DNA from 2 places in the Chryseobacterium sp. CFS15 genome. Region 2 is predicted to be linked to the other one. Evidence: riboswitches for the same ligand, from Rfam matches in the RefSeq annotation. Region 2 holds a riboswitch; the other holds the start of a gene.
The links. Region 2 has a riboswitch for cobalamin ahead of OH814_RS19725 (T9SS type A sorting domain-containing protein). Riboswitches for the same ligand answer to the same signal wherever they lie in the genome.

Region 1 (7,170 bases), on a different contig from region 2:
GCATTGGCAAAAGCAGCGATTTTGTTTTATAATAAACCAATCCTAAAACAGTTCCCAGCAAAGTTGCGCCTACAAACTGCCACGGATTCGCATGTATCAAACCAAAAAGAAGACTTGCAAAAAGTATCGCTTTCCAGGGTTTCACTCCTTTATTGATCATTCCTTTCTGGATAATTCCTCGGAAAACAATTTCTTCAAAAATAGGCGCCATAATCACCGCAGTAATGACCATCACGACAGGATCATCGGTAAGGCCGGCCATCAGATTTTCAAAAAACTCGTAAAAATCTCCGAAAAAAGGTCCGGTTGTAGGAATTTGCGAAGTGATAAATTCTCCGATAAACATCATTCCAATCATCATCGGAAAAATAAGAAGATAGGTAGAAAAATTGGTAGGCGAAAAATTGAAATTCAATTTCTTACCTGTTTTCTGACGCACCACTAAAAATTCAAAAGCCCAAATCATTACACAGAAAACAACAGCATTGGCAAGCATCATAAACCAAGGCTTCTGCATAAAATCTACCTCAAAAATAAATTTCCCTGCAAGGCCTATGAAGCCAACCGAAAGACTTCCAAAAATATATCCTGCAAAAAGGATGAGACCTCCCATCCAGTCAAAAATATAGTTTGGATATTTTGAGTTTTCCATGTACTGATGATTTTTTTAAAAGAAACAAAGATAATTGAAATTATATGAAATGAAAACCTATATTCAACTTCTGACGTCTGTAAAGTATGACAAATCTTATCTTTTTTTAATCTTAATTCTGAAGCTAAAAAATATTTACGAAGTATCTTTGCAGATTAATTTTTTATCTCATGGAAAGTTCAATAAACCAACCAAAAAATATCAACCTCCAACTCATTTCTTATGTATCTTTTACTTTCGTCGGATATTTCATTATCGGTCTATCGCTTTCGGTTTTACCGATTTTCATCAGCAAAAGTTTAGGTTACAGTCTTTTAATTGCAGGGATGGTGATTAGTTTACAATATATTTCCACCTTTTTTCTGAGAGCATATTCCGGGAAAGTTATTGACGGAAAAGGTCCTAAACCAGCCGTTTTATTTAGCATGCTCAGTTTTTCACTAACAGGAATTTTTCTAATTTTTGCTTATTATTTTAAATTTTCTCCGATTTTAAGCCTTAGTTTTCTGATTATTACCCGTCTGTTAACAGGCTGTGCTGAAGGAATGGTCGGAGCAAGCCCGATTAACTGGGCAATTATGGCTTTAGGCGAAAAACATACTGCAAAAATAATTTCTTATAATGGTGTTGCCTGCTACGGGGCTTTAGCAATCGGAGCTTCTTTAGGAATTGTGATCGAACACGCATACAGTCTTTACGGTATTGGAATTCTTTCTATTATTTTAGGAATAATCGGATTTTTCTTTGCTAAAACCAAAGAAAATAAGACCAACACGAATCCAAAAGAAAATCAGTCTTTTTGGAAAGTTCTGGGAAAAGTAGCTCCTTTTGGAGTTTGTCTGGCTTTAGGTGGAATCGGTTTCGCAAGTATCTCTACATTTATCACGTTATATTACAATTATTTTCAGTGGAATAATGGTGCTTTGTGTTTAAGTGTTTTTGGAGGATTATTTGTTGCCGGAAGGCTGGTATTTAGCAATGTTATCAATAATTATGGTGGAATAAAAGTTGCCATTGCCTGTCTTTTTGTAGAAACCATCGGGCTTTTAATTATTGCATTTGCTACCAACGCTCAAATGGCATTGGTGGGAGCCGGTGTTACAGGATTAGGATTTTCTTTAATTTTTCCTGCGCTTGGTGTTGTTGCCATAAAGAGTGTTTCGCCATCAAGTCAGGGTTCTGCTTTAGCTGGTTATGGGCTTTTCATTGACATTTCTTTGGGCGTTGCAGGTCCGATAATTGGAAGTGTTGCCGATTTTTTCGGAATGCAGTTTATCTTCCCATTCAGTGCAGCAATGGTTTTTATAGGATTGGGGCTGGCTTATTTTCTGAAGAAAAAATCAAACTTAAAGAAACTGAATAAGGCTTAAATTAAAGACTTCATGTAATAAATTTAAAACATTTAATTCAGACAAAAAAGGTTGCAAAAAAATTGCAACCTTTATATTTTTAAACAAGACTTATTATTGTCCCATCAAATCTCTGATACGTTCCTGCATCAATTCTTGATCTGAAAGTGCATCCCATCCGAAAACAGCAATCATCACAATATTTAAAACAAGATAAAGTGCACTTAATATCAAACCAATAATACACAGAATTCTTCCGGTGTTAAGGTTATTGTAATCAGAATATAATGTCGGATTACTTTGGTACAACGCATTGTCTTTTTTGTAAAGTACAAGTCCGATAATCCCGGCAATTAATCCCAGGACACCGTAGCAACAGCATCCGACGATAGAGACAATTCCTAGAACAAGTACTGCAGTAGCATTAGGTAGTTTTTGTTGATTCATAATTTGTTTTTTTAATGTTTAGTTTAAATGAATAATAAAATGTTTATAAAAGTAAGAAAAAACCATGATCAGTGAATTAATTATTGCTAAAAAAATCAAAATCTGTCCGTAATTTCTTTTTTTGTCTATAAAATTGATTCCTACAAAGCAGAAAAACAGCAACAATGTATAAACTGCCGGAAACATTTGAAAGGCTTCAGAAAACTTTCCCTGAAAAACCATCAATATTGCCCGTTGTGATCCGCACCCGAAACATTCGATTCCCAAAAACTTTTTGCTGGGACACGGAAGCATAAAGTCTTCTATACGCATTGTTGTCTTTTAAATTCGATCCTAAAATTAAGAAGAAATTTTCGCTCTAAGGTATTGATGTGGAAAAAAAGATTCTTCTTTCATTTCAAATGAACCCTGAACGGCCAAATAAGGATTTCGCAAAATCTCTCTCGCTACAAATATAAGATCAGCTTCATTATTCTGTAAAATCTCTTCTGCCTGTTCGGTTTTTGTTATCAGACCAACTGCTCCTGTTTTCACATTCGCCTGATTTTTCACAGCAGAAGAAAACGGAACCTGGTAACCGTCAAAAACTGAGATTTTTGCTCCATGAATATTTCCGCCGCTTGATACATCAACCAAATCAACATTGTGATCTTTTAAGATTTTTGCCAATTCTACACTGTCATCAATATCCCAACCGTTTTCCGCATATTCCGTTCCCGAAATTCTTACAAATAACGCTACATTTTCATTAAGTTCTTCGTTGACGGCATCTACAATTTCCAATAAAAATCTGATTCTGTTTTCAAATCTTCCACCATATTCATCAGTTCTTACATTAGAAAGTGGTGACAAAAACTGATGAATAAGGTAACCGTGAGCACCGTGAATTTCAACGACATCAAAACCTGCATTTACCGCTCTTTTTGCTGCATTTTTAAAATTCTGAATCTGTTCTTTTATTTCATCCACAGTCAAGACATGAGGAATTCTTTCTGTCGGATGATACGGGATTGCACTTGGAGCAACCGTTTCCCAGCCTTCCTCCAAAGAGATTTGCTTATTTTCCCATGTAGAACCTTTTCTTCCGGCATGTGCAATCTGAATTCCTATTTTGCTGTCTGAATTTTTATGTACGAATTCTACAATTTTCTGAAGTTCAGCAGCCTGTTTGTCATTCCAGATTCCCATGCAGTGATTGGTAATTCTGCCTCTTGGTTCTACGCCACTTGCTTCCACCACGAGAAGTCCCGTTCCACCTTGAGCACGGCTTCCGTAATGTACAAAATGAAAGTCGTTGGCAACACCGTTTTCGCAAGAGTACATACACATCGGCGACATTACCCAACGGTTTTTAAGCTCTACATTTCTAAATTTTATTGGAGAATATAACATTGAATTTAATTTTTCTAAAAGTTAAAATTACAAATTTAGTATAGTAACAAAGATGTTGCCAGCTTCCTTAAAAAGGGTTACATTTACCGCCCTTTTTAAGGAAATAAAATGAAAAAAGATATAAAGATCGGTTTCGAGCATTTTACAAGCAGAAATGAACTGACAGAAATAGAAAAAAGCCTTTTTGAAAAAGCAATTCAAGCCAGAGAAAATGCGTATGCTCCCTATTCCAACTTTTTTGTAGGATGCGCAGTTTTATTGGAAAATGGTGAAATTTTCTCAGGAAACAACCAGGAAAATGCAGCTTTTCCTTCCGGACTTTGTGCAGAACGAACTGCTCTTTTTTGGATCGGAGCTAACTTTCCGGATCAAAAGATTAAAAAAATATTTATCGTGGGCGGACCAAAAGAATTTTCGGAGAAAAACCCACCAATTCCTCCATGTGGAGCTTGCCGACAAAGTATTATAGAATACGAGACAAAGCAAAACGAAAATATTGAGCTTTATTTTTCCAATTTAAATGATGAGGTGATCAAAGTGACCTCTATAAAAGATTTGCTTCCTTTTTATTTTGACGGAACATTTTTGTAAGGTTTATCACACAAATTAATACCGCAGATTGTGTTTAATAAAATTTAATCTTTCTTTTCAAAAAAACTATATTTGCAAAAATTTTGGTTTCCAAGAGATTGGAACTAAGAGGGAATTGGGTGAAAATCCCAAGCTGTCCCCGCAACTGTAAATCGCACTATGATTTTCTACAAAAAAACCACTGCCAAAACGGGAAGGTGTAGCAAAGCGAAAGTCAGGAGACCTGCCGAAATTTAACATTAAAAATAGAATTGCTTTCGGAGGAAAGGCAGCGTATGACATGATTTTAAAAAGAGCATTAACCCTACTTTCTGTATCTTCTTGCCTGACGATTTACTATAGTCAGGAAAAAGATATTGACACCGTATTTGTATTCGATAATCAGATGAAAAAAGTAAAACTTTTTCATTCTTTAACTACTTTATCTCCTGCAGATATTCAAAAAAACTCTTCGAATCTTTCTGAGGTTTTACGATTTCAGTCGCCTGTTTATATTAAAGAAAATGGTCGTGGAGCAGTTTCTTCGCCTTCATTTCGAGGAACAACGGCTCAACAAACAGCTTTTGTCTGGAACGGGATTAATATTAATTCGCAGTTTTTGGGACAGGGTGACATCAATAACATTGCCCTTTTCGGATACGATCAAATGGAAATAAAATCAGGTGGCGGAAGTGTCATTTACGGAAGCGGTGCCATTGGCGGAAGTATTCATCTGAATAACGATCTGAGTTTCAATAAAGGTTTCAACGGAATGTTTAATTCAGAAATTGCTTCTTTCGGCACTTATAATAATTTTGCAAAGGCTGCTTTCAGCAATGATAAATTCAGTTTTAAAGTTTCAGGAAATTACCTGATCAGCCAAAATGATTATAAAGTTCCCGAGGAAAATTATATCAACAGAAATGGGAAATTTTACAACTCAACTTTAAATATTGGTACTTCTTATAAAATTGCTAGCAACCAGACCATTTCCTGGCAAAGTCAGTTTTATGATGCAACCCAAAACTATCCTATTTTTACAGAAAACGGAAACAAGAGTAAATATGAATCGCAAACGGTAAGAAGTTTACTTTCCTGGGATATCAATAATTCTAAAATTTCAAACAGCTTAAAAGCAGCTTATACGGAAGATAATTTTCAATATTTCGGAAATTATAATGACTCTTACACAAGTGGCGGAATTAATAAAAATTATATTCTTAAAAACGACTTCAACTATTTTATTGATCCCAAATGGAATATCAATTTAATTGGAGAATTTCAGCAAAACCAGGGAGAAGGTTTGGGAACTTCAGGAATTACCGGCACAGTAAAAAGAAATGTAGGATCTGCTGCAGGTCTATTGAGATACTTTGCAACACCTAATCTTCGCTTTGAAGCAGGAATTAAGCAAGATTTTGTTGAAGATATCAAGTCGCCTCTTCTCTACTCTTTCTCAGGAAAATGGAAAGCCAATAACTGGTACAGCCTGAATTTGAATTTCTCTAAAAACTTCAGATTCCCTTCCTTTAACGACTTGTATTGGACGCCTGGCGGAAACCCGGAACTGCGACCTGAAACATCAGTTCAGACCGATATGAACCATGAGTTTAAAGTTGGAGATTTTAAGCTGACTTTGAGCCCTTATTATATGCGAATCACAGATATGATTCGTTGGCTGGATACCGGTTTGGGATACTATTCGCCATTCAACACCAACAAAGTAGAATCTTATGGTTTAGAATCGCAACTTAGTTATCAAAAACGGTTTAATGAAGATCATTCAGTAAAGCTTGTAGCGGGCTATACTTATGCGAAATCTATTAATTTGGAAACTCAGAAGCAGCTTACTTATGTTCCGCTTCATAAATTTTCATCGAATGTAGATTATCAGTATAAATTTCTACGTTTTTACGCACAAGGAATGTTTAACGGTTTAACGTATACAACGTCTGATGAAAGCAAAAAATATGCGATCTATCCGTATTTTGTGATGAATGCAGGTCTTTCGGCAACATTTATGAAAAATTATACTTTAGGGATAAAGGTGAACAATATCACAGATGCTGTCTATGAAACAATGGCCTATTATCCTTTACCAAAAAGAAATTACAGCATAAACGCAACAATAAATTTTTAAATCAATTATATTATGAAATTAAACAGACTATTACAGTTTATTTTTGGATTCGTCCTGTTATTTTCGATTTCGTGTACATCAGAATACGAAGAGACAATTCCGGAAATTACTTATCAAAACGGACTTCTTATTACCAACGAAGGTAATTTTGGGTCACCAAATGCAGATGTTACTTTTATTACAAAAGATTTAAGCTTAATGCAGAACGACATCTATAAAGCAAACAACAACAAAGAAAACCTTGGTGATGTACTTCAGACCATGGTTTTAAACGGAGATAAAGCATATCTTTTACTGAATAACTCAAACAAAATTCAGATTGTAGACCGCTATTCATTTAAAAAAGCAGGAGAAATCACAGCTCAGTTAAACAATCCTCGTTATATGGCGATTGCAAACGGAAATCTTTACGTTTCAAATGATAAATACGGCGGAGCAAAATTTGTAAATGTTTATAAATTGTCTGATAATTCTTTTGTAAAGAAAATCGATTTCGCATCTACAAGCACCGTTGAGAGAGTAGTTGAAGCAGGAGGAAATATTTTTGTGCAAAATGCTTCATATGGTTTTGGGAATACCATCACAAAAATCAACACGACCACTAATGCAATCGAAGGAAC
Region 2 (7,170 bases):
TAATTTTTATTAAAAAAAATCTACAGTTTTCAAACTAAATACGGCAACCTAAACTGACAAAAAGTCCTATAAAATTTTAGGAATAAAAGTTGTAATTTACAGTTTAAATAAATTTAAAAATAATACCGATAGAAATATGGACATTAAAAAAGAATTCAGAGATTTCTCTACAAAACACTTGGGAAATAACGGTTTGGTAACCGATCAGTATATGGGAATGTTTAATCCTACCAATCTTACGCCTTACATCATGGAAGAGAGAAGATTAAACGTTGCTCAAATGGACGTTTTCTCTCGTTTGATGATGGATAGAATTATTTTCCTGGGAACAGGTATTGACGATCAGGTGGCAAATATTGTAACGGCCCAGTTATTATTCTTAGAAAGTGCAGATCCTTCAAAAGATATTCAGATCTACATCAATTCTCCTGGAGGAAGCGTTTACGCAGGTTTAGGAATTTATGACACGATGCAGATCATCAAGCCGGATGTTGCTACAATCTGTACTGGTATTGCCGCTTCAATGGGAGCTGTTTTATTGGTTGCAGGTGAAAAAGGAAAACGTTCTGCTTTGAAACACTCAAGAGTGATGATTCACCAGCCTTCTGGTGGAGCTCAAGGTGTTGCTTCTGATATGGAAATCAATTTAAGAGAGATGTTGAAGCTTAAAAAAGAGCTTTATGACATTATTTCTGAGCATTCTGGACAAACTTACGAGTGGGTTGAGAAAGCGTCAGACAGAGATTACTGGATGACTTCTACCGAAGCGAAAGATTTTGGAATGGTAGATGAAGTTTTACAAAGATCAAAAGAGAAGAAATAATTTTTTCTTGAACTAAAATAAAAATCCCCGCTCACTGAGATTCTCGAAGTGAACGGGGATTTTTTTAATCCTAAAATTTGAATTACTTTTTGATGATTTTATGTGTCGTTGTCGACTGATTGGTTTTAATTTCAACCAAATAAACTCCCGATTTCAAACTTTGAATATTAATCTTTTTACTTTTTGTATTCAAAACTTTTTGACCTGAAATAGAGTAGATGTTGATAGTATTGATCTCATCTTTGGTTTCAATAATGATAAAATCACTCGCAGGATTCGGATATATTTTAAAGCTTTGCTTTACAGCATCCGAAACACTTAAATTAACATTGGCTTCTGTTGGCGTAAACGGTCTTCTTGTTCCGAAACTCAATCCAAACCAATCATTATTTGTTAAGGTTATTGTAGAAAGATTAGCATTGGTTTTCCAGTTTGATAGATTGGTTCCTTTGTATAATTTCCAGGTGTTTGTACCGTTTGCTGTTCCTGATAAAGAATTCAATGATAAAGTAGAAACCTGATTTGCAACAGAAGTATAATTAAAGGTGCTGCTTTGAGCATCAATCAACTGTAAAGCCTGTTCTGCGGTAATGGTTCCGTTGTATTGAATTCCAAAAACAAAAGAATTAGCATTTCCGTTAGAATTATCGGTTCCGAAATCGATAACAACTAAACTTTTATTGCTTCCTGTTCCAATCCAGTTGGTGATTTGTGAAAAATTAAACCATAACGAACTGTAGGCAGGAATTGGCGTTGCAGGAGCTTCAGCAGTAGGATTACTAAAACCGTAGCTTGCGCCATACCATTCTCCGTTTGAAATTGTTCCGCTGTTCATCCATCCTCCCATAGACCAATTATTTGTATCGCTACCTCCCCATAAACACCAATAGTCTGGTGCAGATTGTGCAACATGATCATTAAATGATACTTTATCAAGAAAGCCGTTATTGAAAGTAAGAATATAATCAAATGCCGGTTCTGCATTTTTTATCATTTGCATCATTTGAGGACCGGTAATATTTTGTCCGGGATTGAATTTTACTCCCCAAACATAAGATCTGTCATCAGTTCCGTCTTTAAAATCGGCAACAAAATAAGCGGTTTGAGAGCCTGTTCCCACAAAAAACTTTACATCGTTTGCTGTTAATTGTGCAAAACATAACGCAACAATAAAAGTGAATATAAAACTTAATATTTTTTGCATATCAACTATTATTTAATGATTAACTTTTCGCTGAAGTTGATATTTTTTTCGGTAACTTTTACAATATAAATACCTTTTGATAATGTGCTAACATTAATTCCTTTTTCAGTGTATTTCTCATTAATAACGATTCTTCCATTGAGATCATAAACCTGTACATTTCCAGAATTCAGGCCTTGTACAAAGAATCTGTTGCTTGCAGGATTTGGATATATCGTTAATTTTGAAACTTTACTATTTTCAGATGTAGAAAGGGATGCGCTATTATAAGCAATGATTTGATTAGGTAGAGAAGTTACTGTAAAAGTATTCAGTAAAGTACCTTGTAAATCGTACGTGTAAATTTTTCCCGGCGAAACATATCCTGAAGGATCGGCTGCATAAATTTTATTATTAATAACATTAAATCCGTACGCAGTACCATAGCTGTTTACGGTAATGGGCGTAACTGCAATAGGCGTGGTATTAATCGACGGTGCATCAATTGGTGTTTTGTAAATGGAAGCTTCATTCATGTAATAAATGTTCGTTCCGTCAGTATCCATATAAGCTGGCTTTACGCCAGCCGGAAATGTAGTGCTAGAAACCGTAGTTTGATTCGTTGTATTATAAACAGTAAGTGTCCCAAAAGAAGTTTGTGCATAAGGATCTCCCGAACTCATTATGTACAAAAGATTGTCTTTTTCAAAAATACTGTTTGGTGAGTCACCTACATTTACCTGTGATTCGACAGTATTGGTTGTCGTGTTGATTACATCCATAAAATGATTGAGACCGTAACCTCCTTTCAACAAAACATATAGTTTGTTGTTTTTACTAAAAATCTTTTCGGGGCCATTTCCTACAGGAATATTAGCTTGATGAGCGTAAGTGTTTAAATCATAAACCGATACGTAGTTTGTTGGACCATTGTTTCCCCAATTGGTTACATAAAATTTGTTTCCGCTGAATGCGATGTATCTTGGGTTATCAAGATTGGTAGAAATAGTTGTAATCAAAGTAAAATCAGATTTATTAATGACTTTGATTTGATTGGAAATGTTTAAAACCACAAAAATCTTATCACCAAAAATTTTAATGTCCTGAGCAGTATCACCCAGCGTAGCATTATTGTTTTTAAGTTTAAAATAATTGTTGGTAACAACAGATTGATTGTTGATCAGCGAAATTTCAGCATTATTGCTTCCGGCGCCGCCTTCGTTGAGCACTAAAACTCCTTCAGTTTGAGCATTTGCAAATGAAAATACAAAGGCAAGAATAAGAAAATAGATTTTCTTCATGATATAATTAAATTTAAAGTTTTGTTCCCGAAACTTCACTGCAGGAAAAAACAGTCATGAAAAAATATCCGAAGATGTGATCTCATAAACTTTTATTCCCGAAAGTTGAAATTAATCTAAGGCAGGTCTCCTGGCTTGCATCTTATTATAACCTTCCCATTTTATTAACACAAAACAGTGGTTTTTATTTATAATAAGTTGAATAGCTTACAGTTGCGGGTACAGCTCAAGAATTATTTTACTTCACTTGATTCCCTATTAATGAACGCATGGGTTCAACCTTAAACTTGTGCAAAGATATTATTTAAATTTTGAATAATATTATTAGTAATAATTTAATGATTTAAAATTATTGTAAATAGTAATGTGATTTTTGATATTTATTTTATTAAATTAATGAAAAAAGACATACCTAATGATATGTCTTTACTTTTTTGATAAGAATTATTTCTTAATTAAAACCTTCAATAATTTTTGAGAAATCTTCAAGTTTCAATGCAGCTCCACCGATAAGACCACCGTCGATATCAGGTTGAGAGAAAATTTCTTTAGCATTATCAGGTTTTACAGAACCACCGTAAAGAATAGAAACTTCGTCAGCAACTTCCTGTCCGTATTTTTCTGCAATAATTCCTCTGATGTGAGCATGAATTTCCTGAGCCTGCTCCGGAGTTGCCGTTTCGCCAGTTCCGATTGCCCAAACCGGTTCGTAAGCAATAACCACTTTTTTGATTTCTTCCGCAGAAAGAGTGAAAAGCGCTGTTTCTGTCTGAGTTTTTACAACATCGAGATGCTCTCCTGCTTTTCTTTGTTCTAAAGTTTCACCATTACAATAAACCGGGATCAAACCTTTATCTAAAGCTAATTTTACTTTTTTGTTGCAGCTTTCGTCGTTTTCACCGTGATATTGTCTTCTTTCAGAATGCCCGATCAAAGAACCTGTCGCATCGATAGACTCCAACATATCTGCAGAAAGCTCGCCTGTGTAAGCTCCGCTTTCGTATTCGCTCATATCTTGTGAAAAAACTCCGATTTCGTCTTTTTCAAAGATATCTTTTGCCATCATTAAATATAAAGAAGGCGGCGCGATCCAAACTTCACAGTTGGTTGTATTATTAGTTTTATAACTAAGTAATTGAATCATTAATTGTTGAGCATCAATTACATTTTTGTTCATTTTCCAGTTTCCTGCAACTATTTTTCTTCTCATAGTTAAATATTTATATGATAATCTATTAAGTTTAATTGTTTTAAAAATTCAAAAGAATTAATGTAAAATTCTTTGAATGAATTAAGCGTCATTAATTTATTAATTTCTATTTTTTGACCAATGATTTGATACAAGTCACTAATTGCTAAATCTTTTCTTCTCTTTTTTGGAAGCTCATTGTTAGTAATTCTTAAAGCTTCAATGATTTTAAGCTTAGGATTTGTAAATTGTTCTGGATTTCCTGAGAGATTTAATTGAGCTTTTGTTTTAGTTGTTGAAATTTCCTTTTTAAAAAGATCAAAATCGGCTAGCATCCAAGACTCAGTCATATAAATAGGAATTATTGGAATAATTTTACATTCATTTATTTCTGTAATGGAAGAAGTTGCTTTAAACAAAGGTTCAAATTTATTTTTAATTACATCATCTATTGAAGAATCATCAGCATCAGAATGTATGTAAAATATATCTGTTGAATTTTCACTGTATCCTTTTTTAATACTGTTAATAGATTGTTCAACAAATGAATCACCATCTTTATTAAGTGGAGTAAGTATAATCTCAACATCTTTGTTACTATAAGAGCATAAAATATCTGAAATAGTCTTTTCAATTATACTTTTATAAAAAACTTTGTCGGTTGTTCCTTCAAAAGTATATCCTAAAAAAAGTTGGTAACTCATACTATTAAATCAAATTTTCCCATATTTAAATAATCTTGAATGTCAGAAAAAGTTACCCGATCTTTAAATAAAGTTGCTTGTTGAGTTTTTTCTGACAAAACAATTTTTGTAGTTTCGATTTTATATTTTTTATCATCGACATTAATTATTGAAATTCTCATTTGGCTAAACCATAAAATCTTTAACTGATCGTTTTTATAGTTTTTCATTAAATTACCTACTAAAACAGGAGAGTGAGTATTTACAATTACCTGACGTAACGGTGCTTGATCATCTGAAAAGTCTGAAGATAAATCTGTTAATAAATCCAACATTGTGGACACTCTCTGAGGATTTATTCCATTTTCTGGTTCTTCAAAACATAAAAGACCTGAGAATTCTTCATCATATTCTAAAATACATAGAGTTAATATTCGTAATGTCCCTTCAGATAATACTCTTGAGGTATATTCTTTCTTATCAACATCAATAAGTTTAATAATATACTGCCTATTTTCTTTGTCATCGACAATTTTTACTTCAACAAAATTGGGTAGAAACTGATTTAGCTTTCTTGAGATTTCACCAATTGCAAAAAGGTTATTTTGTGATATTCGAAATAAAGCTGCAGCTAAGTTTTTACCTGTTTGAGAAATTTCATCTTCACCATTATTTTTACTCGTTGGTTCTCTTAAATCATCAGGATTGAGTTGTAGAAATTTCCAAGATCTCATCTCTTCTTTTGCGGCCAGTATATGCTTGAAATCAACAGTATCAATACTACTTAGAACTGTTCTGTTTGCATTTACTAGTGGGATATGTCTAATTGATCCACCTTTAGAGCCATCTTGATGAATTGATACCGTATCAATTTCATTAACCTTAATTGTATCAAGGTATGGTTTTCCTCTGTTCCCTTCTACCTTAGGTATCCAATTTTCAGTATAGCTTTTAGGTATATATTTTACCCATTCATCATCTTTATTTTTTTTCAGATTTACGAGACTTTCATATATTAATTCAACATCATCTAAACCAGATTTATTTATGAATCTTTTAAGTTTTATATGGTATCTTAATCGAGTGTATTTTAAAACGGCTTCATTTCCCCATGCATCTTTTACTTTTTTATTTACTAACATTTCAACCTCAAATTCCATCATATTTGAATAATGATTAAGATCGTACATTGTAAATAATTCTAAAAACTCACCTCTTTGCTCACTTAAAGCTCTTTTGATATTATCAGTTTCTGCTAATTTTGATAATAGTATAAGAGCGTCGAAAAGATTACTTTTTCCGGATGCATTTGTACCAGCAATTACCGTAAAAGGAGTAAATGACATTTCAAAATTATGAAATGACTTAAATCCATTTATTTTAATTTTTGTAATCATATTCTATTTTTGTAAAATTATTTAATATTCCAAAGGTTTTTCAAAATAACATAGAAAGTATGTTCTTCATCGGTTACTTTGTCATCAGCTTTAATTAATGTTTTTGCAAATTTGATGAAATTTAAGCGTTCTTTTTCTGTAGAATCATCTAAAAAGCAACGACCGTGAAATTCAAAATGAGCCTTCCATTCTTCGGGTTTAAGTAATGCAATAGTTTCCAGTTCGTCATCTAGATTGATCTTAAATGGAAATTCGTCAGCAAGATATTGCTGTACCAACATTCCTTCTTCCGGAGCAAATTCTCCGTCTACAGATGAAAGAATCATCAGTAAATGGTAACCTGCAATAGATTTATTTGATTTATGCATTGTTTTATATTTAAAGTTTAATGTTCAGTGTTTAATATTTTCAAAATTAGTAATTGACAATTCACCATTCACCATTATTGACAGCTTTAGTCAACATAATATTTTGCAGGTTGTTTGTCTACAATTTTTCCTTTTTCTAAAACCAGCACAAAAGGATTGCTTCTTGCAATTGTTTTGATCGCAGTGCCGTCCATCATTGCATTTTTAATGGTTTTAAAAGTGTTTT

Region 1: linked by a shared signal. The riboswitch ahead of OH814_RS03875 (TonB-dependent receptor domain-containing protein) and the one ahead of OH814_RS19725 (T9SS type A sorting domain-containing protein) in region 2 are both predicted to bind cobalamin.

The regions. Positions count from the first base shown of each region.
Region 1 is NZ_JAVHYL010000002.1:246,153-253,322, reverse strand. It holds gene OH814_RS03905 (CPBP family intramembrane glutamic endopeptidase) at 1-652, opposite strand, end outside; gene OH814_RS03900 (MFS transporter) at 823-2,022, shown strand; gene OH814_RS03895 (CCC motif membrane protein) at 2,116-2,448, opposite strand; gene OH814_RS03890 (DUF2752 domain-containing protein) at 2,467-2,742, opposite strand; gene namA (NADPH dehydrogenase NamA) at 2,788-3,840, opposite strand; gene cdd (cytidine deaminase) at 3,949-4,431, shown strand; cobalamin riboswitch at 4,499-4,677, shown strand; gene OH814_RS03875 (TonB-dependent receptor domain-containing protein) at 4,712-6,550, shown strand; gene OH814_RS03870 (DUF5074 domain-containing protein) at 6,563-7,170, shown strand, end outside.
Region 2 is NZ_JAVHYL010000018.1:10,082-17,251, reverse strand. It holds gene clpP (ATP-dependent Clp endopeptidase proteolytic subunit ClpP) at 137-823, shown strand; gene OH814_RS19730 (T9SS type A sorting domain-containing protein) at 906-2,027, opposite strand; gene OH814_RS19725 (T9SS type A sorting domain-containing protein) at 2,036-3,307, opposite strand; cobalamin riboswitch at 3,410-3,606, opposite strand; gene tpiA (triose-phosphate isomerase) at 3,759-4,517, opposite strand; gene OH814_RS19715 (DUF4276 family protein) at 4,520-5,200, opposite strand; gene OH814_RS19710 (AAA family ATPase) at 5,197-6,576, opposite strand; gene OH814_RS19705 (TerB family tellurite resistance protein) at 6,594-6,944, opposite strand; gene OH814_RS19700 (BT_3928 family protein) at 7,031-7,170, opposite strand, start outside.